4 regions of the Micromonospora sp. RB23 genome follow, and region 4 is predicted to be linked to each of the others. Evidence: riboswitches for the same ligand, from Rfam matches in the RefSeq annotation. Region 4 holds a riboswitch; each other region holds the start of a gene.
The links. A riboswitch is a leader RNA that binds a small molecule or an ion and turns the genes downstream of it on or off. The one in region 4 is predicted to bind cyclic di-AMP.

Region 1: another riboswitch for cyclic di-AMP. It lies ahead of ACTFTM_RS01510 (C40 family peptidase); the one in region 4 lies ahead of ACTFTM_RS11065 (C39 family peptidase).
Region 2: another riboswitch for cyclic di-AMP. It lies ahead of ACTFTM_RS24595 (coiled-coil domain-containing protein); the one in region 4 lies ahead of ACTFTM_RS11065 (C39 family peptidase).
Region 3: another riboswitch for cyclic di-AMP. It lies ahead of ACTFTM_RS14175 (transglycosylase family protein); the one in region 4 lies ahead of ACTFTM_RS11065 (C39 family peptidase).

Annotation. Positions count from the first base shown of each region.
Region 1 is NZ_CM132111.1:341,427-345,423, forward strand. It holds gene ACTFTM_RS01505 (N-acetylmuramoyl-L-alanine amidase) at 1-1,545, opposite strand, end outside; cyclic di-AMP (ydaO/yuaA leader) riboswitch at 1,781-1,916, shown strand; gene ACTFTM_RS01510 (C40 family peptidase) at 1,929-2,969, shown strand; gene dcd (dCTP deaminase) at 3,051-3,629, opposite strand; gene ACTFTM_RS01520 (pyridoxamine 5'-phosphate oxidase family protein) at 3,707-3,997, shown strand, end outside.
Region 2 is NZ_CM132111.1:5,424,059-5,428,055, reverse strand. It holds gene ACTFTM_RS24600 (hypothetical protein) at 1-84, opposite strand, end outside; gene ACTFTM_RS24595 (coiled-coil domain-containing protein) at 178-1,245, opposite strand; cyclic di-AMP (ydaO/yuaA leader) riboswitch at 1,251-1,382, opposite strand; gene ACTFTM_RS24590 (SGNH/GDSL hydrolase family protein) at 1,635-3,461, shown strand; gene ACTFTM_RS24585 (cation diffusion facilitator family transporter) at 3,587-3,997, opposite strand, start outside.
Region 3 is NZ_CM132111.1:3,101,012-3,105,008, forward strand. It holds gene htpG (molecular chaperone HtpG) at 1-1,407, shown strand, start outside; cyclic di-AMP (ydaO/yuaA leader) riboswitch at 1,634-1,802, shown strand; gene ACTFTM_RS14175 (transglycosylase family protein) at 1,802-2,470, shown strand; gene ACTFTM_RS14180 (hypothetical protein) at 2,545-2,901, opposite strand; gene dinB (DNA polymerase IV) at 3,006-3,997, opposite strand, start outside.
Region 4 is NZ_CM132111.1:2,408,509-2,412,505, forward strand. It holds gene ACTFTM_RS11055 (hypothetical protein) at 1-179, shown strand, start outside; gene ACTFTM_RS11060 (hypothetical protein) at 359-1,129, shown strand; cyclic di-AMP (ydaO/yuaA leader) riboswitch at 1,415-1,555, shown strand; gene ACTFTM_RS11065 (C39 family peptidase) at 1,787-2,635, shown strand; gene ACTFTM_RS11070 (alpha/beta fold hydrolase) at 2,771-3,517, shown strand; gene ACTFTM_RS11075 (CDP-glycerol glycerophosphotransferase family protein) at 3,522-3,997, opposite strand, start outside.

The DNA.
Region 1 (3,997 bases), 2.1 Mb from region 4:
GCCCTCCCGACCGGCCAGCGCGTACGTCTGGCCGGCGGACGCGCGGGCGCCGTGGTCCGACACGTCCATCGTGTTCGGGGTGCCGTCGGGGCGCAGCGCGACGTCGTTGACCAACGGCGCGTCCGCCGACGGCGCGGTGCGCAGCAGCACCGACGAGGAGCCGCGCGGCGCGCACGGTGTTCCCGGGGTGACGCATCCGGTGAACGCCGGCTGGTTGGTCGCGTAGTCGGGGTCGATCCGGACCAGCCCGGTGGCCGGGGTGCCGGTGTCCAGGCGTGGGGCGTGCAGCAGGTCGAAGTAGTGCGTCCAGTCCCAGTAGGGCCCCGGGTCCCAGTGCATCCCCCGTACCGTCGACGCGGTGGTCCCGGGCACGTTGTCGTGGCCGATGATGTGCTGGCGGTCCAGCGGGATGCCCAGCCGCAGCGCGAGATGGCGGACGAGCTTCGCGGAGGTCCGGTACATCGCCTCCGTGTACCAGGTGCCCTGCGCGGCGAAGCCCTCGTGTTCCAACCCGATCGACTTGGCGTTGACGTACCAGTTGCCGGCGTGCCAGGCGACGTCCTTGGTCCGGACGTGCTGGGCGATGTGCCCGTCGACCGAGCGCAGCGAGTAGTGCCAGCTCACGTAGGTCGGGTCCTGGACGAGTTGCAGGGTGGTCGCCCAACTCGCCTCGGTGTCGTGGATGACGATGTACTCGATCTTCTGCCGGCCGGGCCGGTCGGACAGGTCGTGGTTGCCGTAGTCGCCGTCGCCGAATGCCGCGTAGGGGGCGGGGATCCACTCGCAGGACACGGTGCGGGGGCACTCCAACCCGTCCGGGCGGGCGAGTTGTCGCAGGCCGAGCCGGTCCAGCCAGGACCGCTCGGGTCGTACCGCGCGGGCCGGCAGCGTGACCCGCTGGCCGTCGTCGGTCAGCCGCGTCTCGCCCGCGCCGATCGTGGTGAAGACCTCGTCGGCGAAGGCCGCCGCGGCGTCGGCGCTGTCCGCGCCGGCGTAGCGGGCCACCGCGCCGTACCAGGTGGCCGGGTCGGTGCCGGCTCCGACCGGGGCGCCGACCTCCCGTTGGTACGCGGCCAGCAGCGCCGCCCCGCCCCGGATGTTCGTCGCCGGGTCGGTGCGTAGCGCCTCGACGGTGGCGCCGGTCAGTGTGGCGGCCGCGTCCACGGTCTGTAGCGCGGCGGTCGGGGGCGCGTCCTCGGTGGCGGGCGCGGGCGCGAGAGCGCGACGGGAGTCGTCGCCGCGCGGGTCCTCTCCCGGGGTGTCGTGGTGGCCGCGCCGGGGTAGGGCGGCCACGTGTCGGGCGTCGGTCAGGTGCATCGGGCCGTAGCCGCCGCTGGTGCTCGGCGTGCCGGCGTTGCTGTCCCAGCGGGACTCCAGGTAGGAGACGCCGAGCAGCACGCCGACGGGTACGCCGTACTCGGTCGCGGCGGCGGCGTACTGCTGTTGGCGGTCCGTGATGGGAGCCGCGGAGGCCGGGCCGGCGGGCAGCGGCACGGCCGCCGTGGCGGTGACGAGTGCGACGGCGAGCAGGGTCGGACGTTTCATCGAACTCCCTACATGTGAACTGGTGTCGGTCCGGTCACCTTCGCGCCGCCCGGGAGTCCGCGTCAATACCTTTCCATGTATCAAAACATGCGGAAAGAAACCTTCACCTCCGCTCGATGGACCGCTCCGATCGGTACGGAGTGTCACGGCCGCACGGGTTGCGGATCGGTAACGGCCGTCTCTACTCTGGTCATTCGTCGGCCCGGTAGCAGGTCTGCCCACCCCGGGCGGTAACGGACCGACACCGCCGAGTCGCTCGCGAGCGAGCCGGGGACCCACGTTCCCCGGGGTGAATCCGCAGTCACTGCGGTAGGGCGCCCACTTCCCGCCCGAACCCGTCAGCTAACCCGGTAGGCGGTCAGGAAGAAGGAGTACGGAACCCGGTGGCCCTCCAAGCCCCGCGGCCGTCGTCCGGACGGTCGGCTCCGGCCGACCCGACGTCGACCGTGCCGCGTCCACGCTGGTCCCGCTTCACCACCGCCCTCGCCGCCCTGGTCGGCGTCGCCGTCGTCCTGACCGGCAGCGCCACGGTGGCCCACGCCGACCCGTCCGTCGCCGAGATCGAACGACAGATCGACGAGGACTGGAACAAGCTCGAACCGATCATCGAGCGGCACAACGCCACCCGTACCGACCTGGCCCTCAAGCGCAAGCAGGCCGACGCCCTCGCCGCCCGCATCGCGCCGCTGGAGCGCCAGGTCGACGCCGCGATGGACAAGGTCAGCGCGCTGGCCGTCCGGGCGTACATGGGTGAGAACCTGTCGACCGTCAACACGATGCTCGGCAGCCGGTCGCCCAGCGAGATGGTCGGTCAGCTCGAGATGCTCGACCGCTTCGCCCACAACCAGCAGGAGGACGTCCGTCAGGTCGCCGACCTGCGCAACGAGCTGGCCCGGCAGAAGGCGCCGCTGGACGAGATGGTGGCCCAGCTGACCCGTACCGAGGCCCAGTTGGCGGCGAAGAAGAAGCAGATCAACGAGGAGATCGACCGGCTGCAGAAGCTGCGCCTCAAGGTGTACGGCAACGGCGGCGGCGGTCCGCTGCGCCCCGCGCCCTGCCCGGCCAGCTACCCCGGAGGCGGTGCCGGTATCGCGGTCAAGTTCGCCTGCGCCCAGATCGGCAAGCCGTACGTGTGGGGCGCCGAGGGGCCGAACTCGTACGACTGCTCCGGTCTGATGCTGGCCGCCTGGGCGAAGGCCGGTGTGTCGCTGCCGCACAACGCCGCCGCGCAGAGCCGGGTGACCAGGAACGTCAGCAAGGGCGACCTGCGCCCCGGTGACCTGGTCTTCTACTACAGCGACATCCACCACGTCGGCATGTACGTCGGCAACGGCTGGGTGGTGCACGCCTCCCAGGCCGGTGTGCCCGTCAAGATGAAGAGGGTCGACGACGGGCCCATCCACAGCTACGGCCGACCCGGCTGACCGACGCCGGACACGGTCAGGGCCCGTCGCGATCCGCTCGCGGCGGGCCCTTCGTCGTTTAGCTCCCGGTGGGAACGGCCGCTACCGCGTCGGCCAGGCGCGCCAGTTCTGCCAGGAGCGACTCGGCGTCGGCCCCCGCTGGCCCTGGTAACGCGACCCGTAGACCACCGAGCCGTACGGGTGCTCGGCCGGCGACGAGAGTCGGAAGATGCAGAGCTGACCGATCTTCATGCCCGGCCAGAGGGTGATCGGCAGGTTCGCCACGTTGGACAGCTCCAGCGTGACGTGCCCGGAGAAGCCCGGGTCGATGAACCCGGCGGTGGAGTGGGTGAGCAGCCCGAGGCGGCCCAGTGAGCTCTTGCCCTCCAGTCGGCCGGCGAGCTGGTCACCGAGCGAGATCACTTCAAGCGTGGAGGCGAGCACGAACTCCCCCGGGTGCAGCACGAACGGCTCGCCGTCGGGCACCTCGACCACCGAGGTCAGGTCGTCCTGCTGCATGGCCGGGTCGATGTGGGTGTAGAGATGGTTGTTGAAGACCCGGAACAGCCGGTCGAGTCGTACGTCGATGCTGGAGGGTTGGACCAGGGTGGGCTCGAACGGCTCCAGGCCCAGCGTGCCGGCCTTGATCTCGGAGACCAGGTCACGGTCGGAGAGCAGCATCGGACCACCATAGCGAGGTGGGCGGTGACCAGCGTGTCGAGGTCGCTCCTCGTACATTTGTTCGATAGAATGCCCGCATGGCTTCCTGGTCCGATTTCGCCGCAGACGAGCCCCGCCTCGCCGACGGCATCCGCGTTCTCCTGCAGCAGTACGGGCCGGGCTTCGGCTACCTGGCCACGGTCCGTGCCGACGGTGGGCCCCGGGTCCATCCGGTCTCCCCGGTCATCACCGACGAGGGTCTGTTCTGCTTCATCATCGACTCGCCGAAGCGCCGTGACCTCGAACGGGACGGCCGATACGCGCTGCACTCGTTCCCGCCGGAGGAGAGCGACGACGAGGCGTACGTGGCGGGCCACGCCTGGCCGGTC
Region 2 (3,997 bases), 3.0 Mb from region 4:
CAGATCGGCCCCGAGCCAGCCGAGGGACGTGACCAGGTGCAGGGTGAGCAGGGCCTTGCGGGTGGTGGGCGCGATTCGCGGCATACCCGAATGCTCCCGGCCCGACCCCGCGTCGTCGTCCGACCGCCGACGACGTCCGGGGTACGCCCGCTGACGTACCCCGGACGGCTCCGACGGTCAGTACACCGACAGGTGCACGTGGTTGGTGTGGTCGCTGGAGGGGTCGCCGTTCCCCCCGCTGTACGACTTCCAGCCGCTGCTGGGAAGCCAGATCTGCTTGAACCAGATCACGTAGAGCACCGCGAGCCGGTCGGCGTTGCGGATGAAGTACGCGGCCAGGTTGTTGCCGTACGTCTTGTCGCCGCCGGTGGCGACCCCGCCGAAGCCGCCCTTCTGCGCGGCGAAGTCGCAGGCCCGGCCCTTGGGATGCTCGCCTGAGCCGCCGTTGCGGTGACAGGAGACGTACCGGGTGAACCCGGCGGCCTTGGCCTGGTTGAGCGCGTGCAGGGTTCGGGGGGTGATGCAGCTGCTGGCCGGGGTGGGGTCGTTGATGCTGCACGACTCGGACGGCCAGGAGCCGTCGGAGTTGCGGGGGGCGGGCTGGGCGTTGGCGGTGGAGGTGCCACGGTTGGAGCCGGTGTCGGCGGCGGTGGTGCGTGCCTTGTTGTTGGCGACGGTCAGGGCCCGCTCGGCCTGCTCCTTGCGCTTGGCCATCACCTCGACCTGCTTGCGCTGCTCGCGGATCTCGCCGTCGAGGGCGACGCGGGTGCGGTTCGCCTCGTCCCGGGTGACGTGCAGGTCGCGCAGCACCCGGTCCTCGTTGGCGGCCACCACGTCGAGGGCGGCCGCCCGGTCCATGAAGCCCTCGGGGGTGTTGCTGTTGAGCAGGGCCGAGACGGTGCTGAGTCGACCGGTGCGGTACGCCACGCCGGCGATCTCGCCGACCTTGCCGTTGCGCACGGTCATCTCGGCCTCGGTGGTCTTGAGCTTGACCGCGAGTTGCTGCTGCCGCTGGATGGAGGTGTCCAGGGCGCGCTTCGCGTCGAGGTAACCCTTGCTGGCCGCTTCGAGCTGGGCCCGCAGCGCGGGGGTGCCGCCCTCCTCGTCGCCGTCCGGCGCCGCGGCGGCCTGCAGGCCGGCGGGGGGAGCGGCGGTGGCGGCGCCGATCGGGAGCGCGACGCCGAGGGTGACCATCATGACGATCAGTGCCGCCAGTCGGGCGGCGGGTGGTCGTGCTGGTGCCACTACGCATGTCCTTCCGTCAGCCGCCGACCGGGTTAGCTGACGGGTTCGGGACGGAAGATCCCTACCGCTGACGCGGATGCACCCCAGGAACATGGTTCCCCGGTTCGCCCTGGCGGGCGATTAGGCGGCGGCCGCCACCGGCGCCGGGAGGCGCCGCCGGGTGGTGGCCGGGACAGAGCCTACCGGTGCTGGTGGGGTCTGTGCAGCCGATGTGACGGAAGGTGTCTCCGCTGCCACCATCGGTCATTCACCTGCCGCGGGATCCCTCTCCCATCGTGGGTGGCGGAGCGGACGTCCCGTTTCGGGGATCTCCTGTACCACCCGCGCCGCCGATAAGGTTCCTTTGTTTGGGCCGAAAGGCCAATCGACTTATCGAGATGGATCTAGTAATGCAACTTCGCAGATCGTTGGTTGTCTCGGCGGTTGCCGTGCTTGCCGCGGCCGCCGTCATTCAGCCCGGTACGGCGGGCACGGCGGCGTCCGCCGGGACCACGGCAACAACCGCAACCGCAGCCGACGGGTGGACCGGTACGTGGTCGGCGGCGTACGAGAACGCCGGCGGGGTCTTCCCCGCCCAGACCACGACCCGCCAGATCGTGCACACGAGCATCGGTGGCACGCAGGCGCGACTCCGGCTGTCCAACGTGTTCAACACCAAGGCGCTGACGTTGCAGGACTTCCACGTGGCACGTCGGTCCTCCGGCGCGTCGATCGTGTCGTCCACGGACAGGGCGGTGACCTTCGGCGGCCGGTCGTCGGTGACCATCCCGGCCGGGGGCGAGGCGGTCAGCGACCCGGTCTCCTTCCAGGTGCTCGCCGAGTCCGACGTGGCGATCAGCTTCTACGCGCCCACCAGGGCCGAGAACGTCTCCAGCAAGCAGTTCGCCTTCTCCGACCAGTACATGGCCAACGGCAACGTCGTCGGCGCGCAGTCGCTGTCGGTCATCCAGCAGTTCAGCAGCTACTTCATCGTCTCCGACCTGGAGGTGATCAACAGCGCCGCGACGGGCGCGGTGGTCACGCTGGGCGCGTCGATCACCGAGGGGCACAGCTCGTCCTTCAACACCAACCATCGGTACCCGAACCTGCTGGCGGCCCGCCTCAACGCGTCCGGCCGAACCGTGGGTGTGCTGAACGAGGGCATCGCGGGCAACCAGCTCCTGGGTGTCGGGACCGGACCGAGCGCGCTGGACCGCTTCGACCGGGACGTCCTCGGCCGTTCGGGGGTACGGTCCGTGATCTTCGCGGACAACCCGATCAACGACCTGGCCAACGGCGCGCCGACCGGCACCCAATTGATCAACGGGCTCCGGCAGCTCATCGCCAAGGCTCACGGCGCCGGCGTCGCCTTCTACTGCGCCACGCTGACCCCGTTCGAGGGTCACTGGTCCTGGACCGCGTCCGACGAGACGGCGCGCAGCGAGTACAACACCTTCGTCCGTAGCTCGGGTTCCGGTTGCGACGCGTACGTCGACTTCGACGCCGCCACCCATGATCCGTCAGCCCCGACGAAGTTCCGGCCGGACATGGACTCGGGCGACCACCTGCACCCCAACGACCTGGGTATGGAGGCGATGGCGAACGCCATCCCGCTCACCCTGTTCGGTTCCGGCGCACCGGTTCCGGCACCGCTCACCCTGGCCCAGGCGGTCAACAACGTGGCAGTCTCCGCCGATGCCAACACCAACCCGGCGGACTTCGACGGCGGGGGCGCCAGCTTCTCCGCCGAGGCTCTGGCGACTGCCAAACTGGTCCGCGGTGGGACGGTCACCCTCAACGGCGTCAAGCTCACTTGGCCGTCGAGCGCCGGCACCGGGCAGCTGGACAACGTCATCGCCACCGGCCAGAGCGTCACGGTGTCCGGTTCCGGTAACACCCTCGCCTTCCTCTTCTCGGCGGCTCACGGCCAGGCGTCCGGCACCGGCACGATCACGTACACCGACGGCACGACGCAGGCGTTCACCCTGACGTCGCCGGACTGGTTCGTGACGGCGACACCCGCCGCGCCCACCACGCTGGTGGCCGCTGCCGCTTACCAGAACCGGCAGGGCAACACCCGCTACGACAGCCCGAGCGCGGTGTTCGGTGTCACCGTGCCGTTGGCTTCGGGCAAGACCGTCGCCCGGGTGAAGCTGCCGGTCGCGGGGGTCGCTCCCGTGCAGGCGGGAACGCCCAGCCTGCACATCTTCGCCGCCGCTGTCGGTACTCGTTCCTGACCGCGCCGCACCGCCCTCGCCAAGGGGCGGCATCGCCCGGGGTCATCGTCCTGCCTCGCGCAGGGCGGTGACCCCGGTGCCGTGCGGTCACAGACGAGCGCGCCGACGGCTGACCCTGGACGACCTCACCACTCGACGGAGCCGCACGCGCCCGGAGCGGCCCCGGGCTCGGTCTGCAGCGTGGCGTGCTCGATGCGGAAGTCGTCCCGCAGGGCGGTACGCGCCGCGGTGAGCACCGCGCCGACCTCCGCGCCGGGTGCCATCGTCAGGTGTGCGGAGGCCACCTCCATGCCCGAGGTGAGCGTCCAGACGTGCAGGTCGTGCACCTCGACCACCCCGGGCACCGCGGCCAGGCGGTCGTGCACGGCGGTGACCTGGAGGTGTTCCGGGGCGGCCTGCACGAGGATGCGGACTGCGGCGCGCCCCAGCCGCCAGGTGCGCGGCAGGATGAACACGCCGATCGCGACGGCGACCAGCGGGTCGGCCCACCACCAGTCGGTGAACGCGATGAGCAGCGCCGCGCCGATCACGCCGAG
Region 3 (3,997 bases), 690 kb from region 4:
GCGCCGGCGGGCACCGCGGTGACCCTGCACCTCAAGCCGGCCGACACCGAGGACAACCTGCACGACTACACCGCCGAGTGGACGATCCGCGAGATCGTCAAGCGCTACTCCGACTTCATCGCGTGGCCGATCCGGATGACCGTCGAGCGCCCGGGCGCCGAGGGCGAGGCGGCCACCAGCGAGGTGCAGACCCTCAACTCGATGAAGGCGCTGTGGGCGCGTCCCCGCGACGAGGTCGACGCCGCCGAGTACAACGAGTTCTACAAGCACGTCAGCCACGACTGGGCCGACCCTCTCGAGGTCGTGCACATGAAGGGCGAGGGCACCTTCGAGTACGAGGCGCTGCTGTTCCTGCCCAGCCACGCCCCGCTGGACATGTTCTCCCCGCAGGGTCGCCGCGGCGTGCAGCTCTACGTCAAGCGCGTGTTCATCATGGACGACTGCGAGGCGCTGGTCCCCACCTACCTGCGCTTCGTCAAGGGCGTCGTCGACGCGCACGACCTGTCGCTGAACATCTCCCGGGAGATCCTCCAGCAGGACCGGCAGATCCAGATCGTCCGCCGCCGCCTGGTCAAGAAGGTCCTCGCCACCGTCAAGGACCTCAAGGCCAACCACGCCGAGCGCTACCGCACCTTCTGGACCGAGTTCGGCGCGGTGGTCAAGGAAGGGCTGATCGACGACGCCGACAACCGCGACACCCTGCTGGAGATCCTGTCGGTCGCCTCCACCCACGACGCGGCGGAGCCCACCGACCTGGCCGGCTACGTCTCGCGGATGAAGGACGGCCAGACCGACATCTGGTACGCCACCGGCGACTCCCGGACCACCATCGAGAACTCCCCGCACCTGGAGGCGTTCCGGGCCAAGGGCCACGAGGTGCTGCTGCTCACCGACCCGGTCGACGAGGTGTGGGTCGAGCGGGTCGGCGAGTACGACGGCCGTCCGCTGCGCTCGATCGCCAAGGGCCAGGTCGACCTGGACACCGACGAGGAGAAGCAGCAGGCCGAGGCCGAGCGCGAGCAGCAGCGGCAGGAGTTCGCCGCGCTCGTCGAGTGGTTGGGCACCACCCTTGCCGACAGTGTCCGGGAGGTCCGCCTGTCGTCGCGGCTGACCACCTCACCGGCCTGTGTGGTGGGTGACGCGCACGACCTCACGCCGACGCTGGAGAAGATGTACCGGGCGATGGGGCACGAGGTCCCCTCGACCAAGCGGATCCTGGAGATCAATCCTGGTCACCCGCTCGTCGCCGGGCTGCGCAAGGCCCACGAGCAGGGCGACTCCGGCCCGGCCCTGACCGAGACCGCCGAACTGCTGTACGGGCTGGCAGTCCTCGCCGAGGGCGGCGAGCTGGCGGACCCGGCCCGGTTCACCCGTACGCTCGCCGACCGGCTGGCGCGCACCCTGTAGTCGCTCGCGGCCGGCGGGCGCCGATTGACTGATGGCCCGCCGGCCGCTGCCGGACGCGAACGCCGCCTGATCGGAAACGGTCCACCATGGTCGGTGCACAGGTGCACGTCGTCCGCAACCGCTGGGGAAGGCGCGCCGCGTGAGCCGGTGAACAACTTCACAAGCGGTGGGCGACTGTCACCCACCGTGCCTACCGTCGGTCGGGTCCGCCACCGTGGACGCCGCGACCGGCAACGCCAAATCCTGCCCCCGGTCGTCGGAAACAGAACCCGGGCAGGAGCGGGGGACCCAACGTTCCTCGGTGCATGTCACCTCGGGGTGAAGCCGCCACCGCGCGGCCGGGCTCCTCGGCCCGAACCCGACAGCTCACCTCGCCGGCGTGGAGGAAAGTTCCATGACGTCTGCGTACACCCCCCGTCATCGACGGGTCACCACCCGCCGCGTCGCCGTCGGCACCCTGGCCGTCGGCGCGGTCACCGGCGCCGTCGCCCTCTTCGGACCGGCGGCCCCGGCCCAGGCCGGCGTCAACTGGGACGCGATCGCCCAGTGCGAGTCCGGCGGCAACTGGAAGATCAACACTGGGAACGGCTACTACGGCGGGTTGCAGTTCTCCCAGGGCACCTGGGCCGGCTACGGCGGCAAGAAGTACGCCGCCCGCGCCGACCTCGCCAGCCGTGGCGAGCAGATCGCGATCGCCGAGAAGGTGCTCGACGGGCAGGGCATCGGCGCGTGGCCGACCTGCGGCCGCAAGGGCGGCTCGTCGGGCGGCTCCTCGACGAAGTCCACCGCGAAGCCCTCGACGAAGTCGTCGACCGGCTCGTCGAAGTCCACCGCCGGCAAGGAGCGGTCGTCGCGGGGTGACCAACCGGCGACCCGTAATCACGAGCGGACCGCGCCGGTGGCCAGCGGTGACACGTACGTGGTCACGGCGGGGGACACCCTGTCGGAGATCGCCGAGCGGCACCCCCGCAGCGGCGGCTGGCAGGCCCTGTACGAGCGCAACCGTCAGCTGATCGGCGCGGACCCGGGCCTGATCTTCCCGGGGCAGCGCCTCGCGCTCTGACGTACGACAGACGAACGCTCGGCCGGGTCACCGGCCGAGCGTTCGTTCGTCTGGCGCTGTCCTCGCGGAACGCGTCACGCCGCGGAGGCGGCCGTCCTCGCCTCGCGGCGGGCCATCACGTCGCCGTTCCAGCCCCGGCGCGGCGTCGGCGCGACCGCCTCGGCCGGCCAGCCGGTGGCGGCCCCGTGGCCGTCGACGGCCCTCTCGGCCGCGTCGGGGACGCCGCGGGCCAGTCGCAACGACTGCTCGGCGGTCGTACGCGCCGTGCACGGCCAGGACTGGCCGGCGCACTGGAGATTGCGGCAGTGACCCTCGTCGTCAGGCTCGTGCGCGTCGAGCACGTCGACCGCGAGCTGCCAGAGCAGCGGGTCGGTCACGTCGTGCGGGCGTTCGGCACGACGGCTCGGTCGGTTGCTGGTCTCGTCGGACATGGGCCCCCCTCGTCAGGCTTTCCACCCCAAGATTTCACCCATGTGCGATCGGCTAAACCGCCGACCTGCTGTGATGTGTCTCCGGTCGCACCAGCCGGTGACTTCTAGTCCGGCAATAGCGGCATCTCGACCCCGGGGGCGCGGCCCAGGAGCACCGCCCGGGTGAGCGCCGTCGAGCCGAAGCGGTCACGGACCGCGTCCACCGCAGCGTCCAGGTCGGCCCCGGTGTCGGCCTGGAACGGCAGCTCCGGCTGCACCGGGTTGTCGTCCAGGTTGCCCACCGAGACGCCGAGCAGGGTGACGCCGCGCCGGTCGATCTCCGGCAGGGCGGCCCGCAGCAGCGTCCGCGCGGCGGCGAGCAGCAAAGTGGTGTCCGCGGTCGCCTTGCGCACGGTGTGCGAGCGGGTGGCGCGGGTGTAGTCGCCGAAGCGGAGTCGCAGCACCACGGTGCGTCCGGACCGCCCGGCCGCCCGCATCCGCCGGGTGACCCGGTCGACCAGGCCCGCCAGGATGGCGTCCAGCTCCGCTGGCGCATGCGGGCTGCGACCCAACGCGTGCTGCGCGCCCATCGAGCCCCGGCGGCGGCCCACCTGCACCGCCCGGGGGTCGCGGTTGTGGGCGAGGGCGTGCAGGTGTCGGCCGGCGCCCGCCCCGAGCAGGGACACCAGCGCGGCCTCGCCGAGCCGGGCCACGTCCGCGACGGTACGGATCCGGCGATCCCGCAGCTTCGCGGCGGTGACCGGCCCGACGCCCCAGAGCCGTTCCACCGGCAGGGGATGCAGGAACGCCATCTCGGCTTCGGGGGCGACGACCAGCAGCCCGTCCGGCTTGGCCACCCCGCTGGCCACCTTCGCCAGGAACTTCGTCCGGGCCACGCCCACCGTAATCGGCAGACCGACCCGGTCACGGACCTCCCGACGCAGCCGCTGGGCGACGTCCGCCGGTGTGCCGACCAGCCGGCGCAGCCCGCCCACGTCGAGGAACGCCTCGTCGATGGAGAGCCCTTCGACCAGCGGCGTGGTCTGCCGGAAGATCTCGAACACCGCCCGGCTGGCCTGCGTGTACGCCGACATCCGGGGCGGCACCACGATCGCGT
Region 4 (3,997 bases):
CGAAGGTCCGCGCCGACGCCCCGTCGGCGCGGTCGGTCGACCCGCAGCCCGCCCTGCACCGTGGTCCGGACGCGCTGCCCCGCCCACCGGCGGGCGTGACCTCGGCGTGCACGGGATCGGAGCGGCCACTCCAAGCCGCCGGCTCGGCCAGCCGGGCCTCCCGCGCGCCGCCCGCCTAGCGAGTCGGTCACCCGGGGCGGCACGCCGTCCCGCGAGCGCCGGATTATGGCGCGCCGAGCCCTCCACCACCGGCAGCGTCGCCAGGCCGAGCGCCCCCGTCACCGCACCTGACGACACACCGCCCGCACCCGCCCGTGCGGCATTTAATCGCTGACGTGCTCATGCCGAGGTGCCGACCATGGAAACCGTCGTCTTCTATGAATTCCTGACCGAGGTGCCCCAGGCCGCCGCCATCTGGTCGGCCCTGTTCCTGCTGGCGCTGACGGTCCTCGCCGTCCTGGTGGCCCGCCCGGAGCGGGACTCGCCCGGGGCCGACCCCACGCCGCCGGCACCCACCGCCCGCGAGACGGCCGCCGCCGAGATCGCCGACCTGCGGCGATACGCCGAGGAGGTGGCCGTGGCCGCGCTCCGGGCGGCGCGTACCGCCCGACGCCGCCGCGCTGACTGGCTGGCCGCTCAGGACGAGGCGCAGCGGGCCTGGACGGCGTACGACGCGGCGGACACCGCGGCCCGCCGGGTCGCCACCGCCGGGGCGCTGCCGACACCTCGTACCCCGCACACCCCCGCCGAGTACGCGGCCCGGGAGCGCTATCTGCACCGTGCCGCCATGGCGGCACACTGGCGGGGGGAGTTGACCATGGCTCAGCTCGGCGACGTGTTCGGGCGCCGGCGCGGCTGGAACCCCCGCCGGCACCCGGTCGAGCAGGAGGTGCTGCTCATCCGGGCGATCCGTGACGCGAGGCTGGCCGAGCACCGGACGGCCGTCGAGCGGGAGCGGTCGGCCTGGCGGGACGCGGAGATGGCCGCGGAGTCGGCGCGCGCCCTCGCCGAGGAGGCGTACGCGGCGGCGCTCCGGTCGCGGCCGACCCCGGTGCCGTCACGGCGCACGGCGTCCCGGGCGTCGCGTACGGCTGTCGTGGCGCGCTGGCGTCCCGCCCGGGCCGGTTGAGCCCGATCCGTTATGTGAGGCGGGTCACCGGCCGGGGAAATCGGGCGACGGGCATCATCGGCGGCCATTGCGCCCGCGATTGTGGCGGCGTTACCGGCGGCCTGTCCGGTTGTGGACCGCAGGTGCCGGCGGAACCGGTTGTGCCATCGAGTCACGTCAGCGGCAAAACGCGCAGAAATTGCGGGGCCAAGCCATGTTTACGCAGGTCGGCACGGCTTGGCAGAGTGCGTGGCGACCAGTACTGTCGTCCCGTCCGGTGCGGTAACCGATCGCAGGAGGCGACGCCGCGCCGACCCGCTCAATCGTGATCAACGAACCGGGGACCCACAGAAAGTCCGGGGTGAATCCGCGAGCCACGGCCCGCGGTAGGGCGATCTTCCCGCCCGAATCCGTCAGCTAACCCGGTAGGCGGTGACGGAAGGAGTTCCATCCTCGTGCAGCACCCCTCGACCCCCTCTTTGTTCCTTCGCCTCCACGGCGACGCGGTGTCCCCGCTCACCCACCTCGTGACGGTGAGCTGACCCCCGGGTCACCGCCCTTCCCGCCCGGCCGCGCCGGGCGCTCCCCTGAGCGGCTCATCATCCGCGGGCCACCGCCCGCGCGCTGACGCCTGCCCGAATGCCGGTCGAGCCCGGTGTGCCGCTCTCCCTGTGAACCGTGGAGGACCTCGTGAAGCACACCCTGCAACGCCAGCTCCGTCGCCTCGCGACCGAGCGTCCGTACCAGATCGTCGCCGCTTCCGCCGCGGCTCTCGCGATCGCCACCGCCACCGGCGCCCTGGTCGCCGGCGCCGACGACGCCCCCGCCGGCCAGCGCACCCCGACCACGGTCGCCGAGATGCGCAGTGACACCGTCGCCTCCCGTGGCGAACTCCGGTCCGCGGCCCCGTCGGCGAGCGCCGCGCCGAGCACCGCCGCCCCGGCCACCAGCGCCGCGTCCCCCGCCGCGAAGGCCACGAGCAACCCGGACCTGACCCGGAAGCCGACGCCGCCCAAGCCGCCGGCCACGAAGGTCCTCGACTACGACTACGAGGCGCAGAACACCTACTACAACTGCGGCCCGGCGGCCACCCGCAACGCGCTCAGCGCCACCGGCATCGACCGTACGCAGGAGGAGCTCGGCGCCGAGCTGGGCACCACCGAGATGGGCACCAACTCGGCCGAGGACACCACCCGGGTGCTCAACGCCGAGGTGAAGGGCTCCCCGTACCGCACCCGGATGTTCGCCGGCACGCCCAGCTCCGCCCAGATCGACCGCCTGCAGGCGGACGTCGTCAAGGCCATCACCGACGGTCGCGGCGTCGTGGCCAACGTCGTCGGCGACGCCACCGACACCAACGGCGGCTGGCACTCCTACGGCGGCGGGCACTACATCGCCGTCGTCGGCTACAAGGACAACGGCCGTACCGTGCGGATCGCCGACTCGGCGAACGCCGCCGACCCGGCCTACTGGGTCACCACGATCGACCTGGCCAACTGGATCGCCACCCGGGGTTACTCCGCCTGACCGAGGCGCGACATCCCACGACGCCACGGGCGCCGTCTCCCACGAGGGGCCGGCGCCCGTGGCGTTCCCCGTGTCGACGCGCGACGCCGGTGAGCGGCTCTCGTACCGGGGCGCGAACCGTGGGAGACTGCGGCCGTGGTGGATGAACCGGGTGGTCACGCCGGCCGTGAGCCGATCCTGTTGCTGCTGCACGGCATGGGGGCGACGGGTGACGTGTGGCTGCCCTGGGCGCCCCTTCTGGAGCAACACTGGCCCGGTCGGTGGCTGGCGCCCGATCTCGCCGGTCACGGCTGGTCGGCGCCGCTGTCGTCGTACTCCTTCGAGGGTTTCGCCCAGCGGGTCGCGCAGGGCCTGGCCTCCGACGACCGCATCGTCGTGCTCGGCCACTCGCTCGGTGGCGTGGTCGGCCTGGCGCTGGCGGCCCGCGCCGCCGGGCTGCCGGTGGACGCGGTGGTGGGGCTGGGCATCAAGGCCGTGTGGTCACCCGCCGAGCTGGCCCGTGCCGCGGAACTGGCCGCCCGGCCGGTGGGCTGGTTCACCAGCCGCACCGAGGCTGCCCGTCGGTACCTGAAGGTCGCCGGCCTCACCGGTCTGGTCCTCCCGGACCATCCGATGGTCGACGCCGGTCTGCGTCAGGTAGACGGTCGGTGGCGGCTCGCGATGGACAATGCCGCGTTCGCCGTCGGTGCGCCCGACCTGGCCGCGCTGCTCGCGTCCACCGACGTGCCGGTGGTGCTGGCCCGCGGTGAGCACGACCCGATGGTCACGGACGCGCAGCTCAAGGAGTACGGCGTACCGGTCGCCACGTTGCCCGGCCTCGGGCACAACGCGCATCTGGAGGATCCCGCTGCCGTGCTGGAGCTGCTGGACCCGTACCGCTGATCGGTCAGGCAGGTTCGGGCACCGGTAGTTCCCGGGCCGACGTCAGCTCCCGGCGGGCGGCGGCCAGGAACCCCTCGGCGTACGACTCGGCGGGGAAGTCGCCCAGGTAGCGGCGGCGGGTGACCCAGCGCGCGTCGGCCAGCGGGTCGGTGTCCAGCAGGGCCGTGAGTACGGCGTCCACGTTGGACATGTCGCGCCGCAGCACGTAGCCGGACCCGGCCAGCGGGAAACGTTCGGCGAACCGGTCGCCCTCGTCGCCCATGTCGGTGAGCGCGTACGGCTTCCCGGAGTAGAGGTAGTCGGAGATTACGCCGGAGACGTCGGAGATCAGCGCGTCCGAGCGGTTGACGCACTCGGTCAGGCTCAGCTCCCGGGCCGCCGCGCCGAACACGTGCTGCCGGCCGGTGCGGGCACGGTCGGCGGTCAACAGTTCGGTGAGCCGGCCCAGCTGGCGCGCCGACGCGGGGTTCTGCGTCGTGT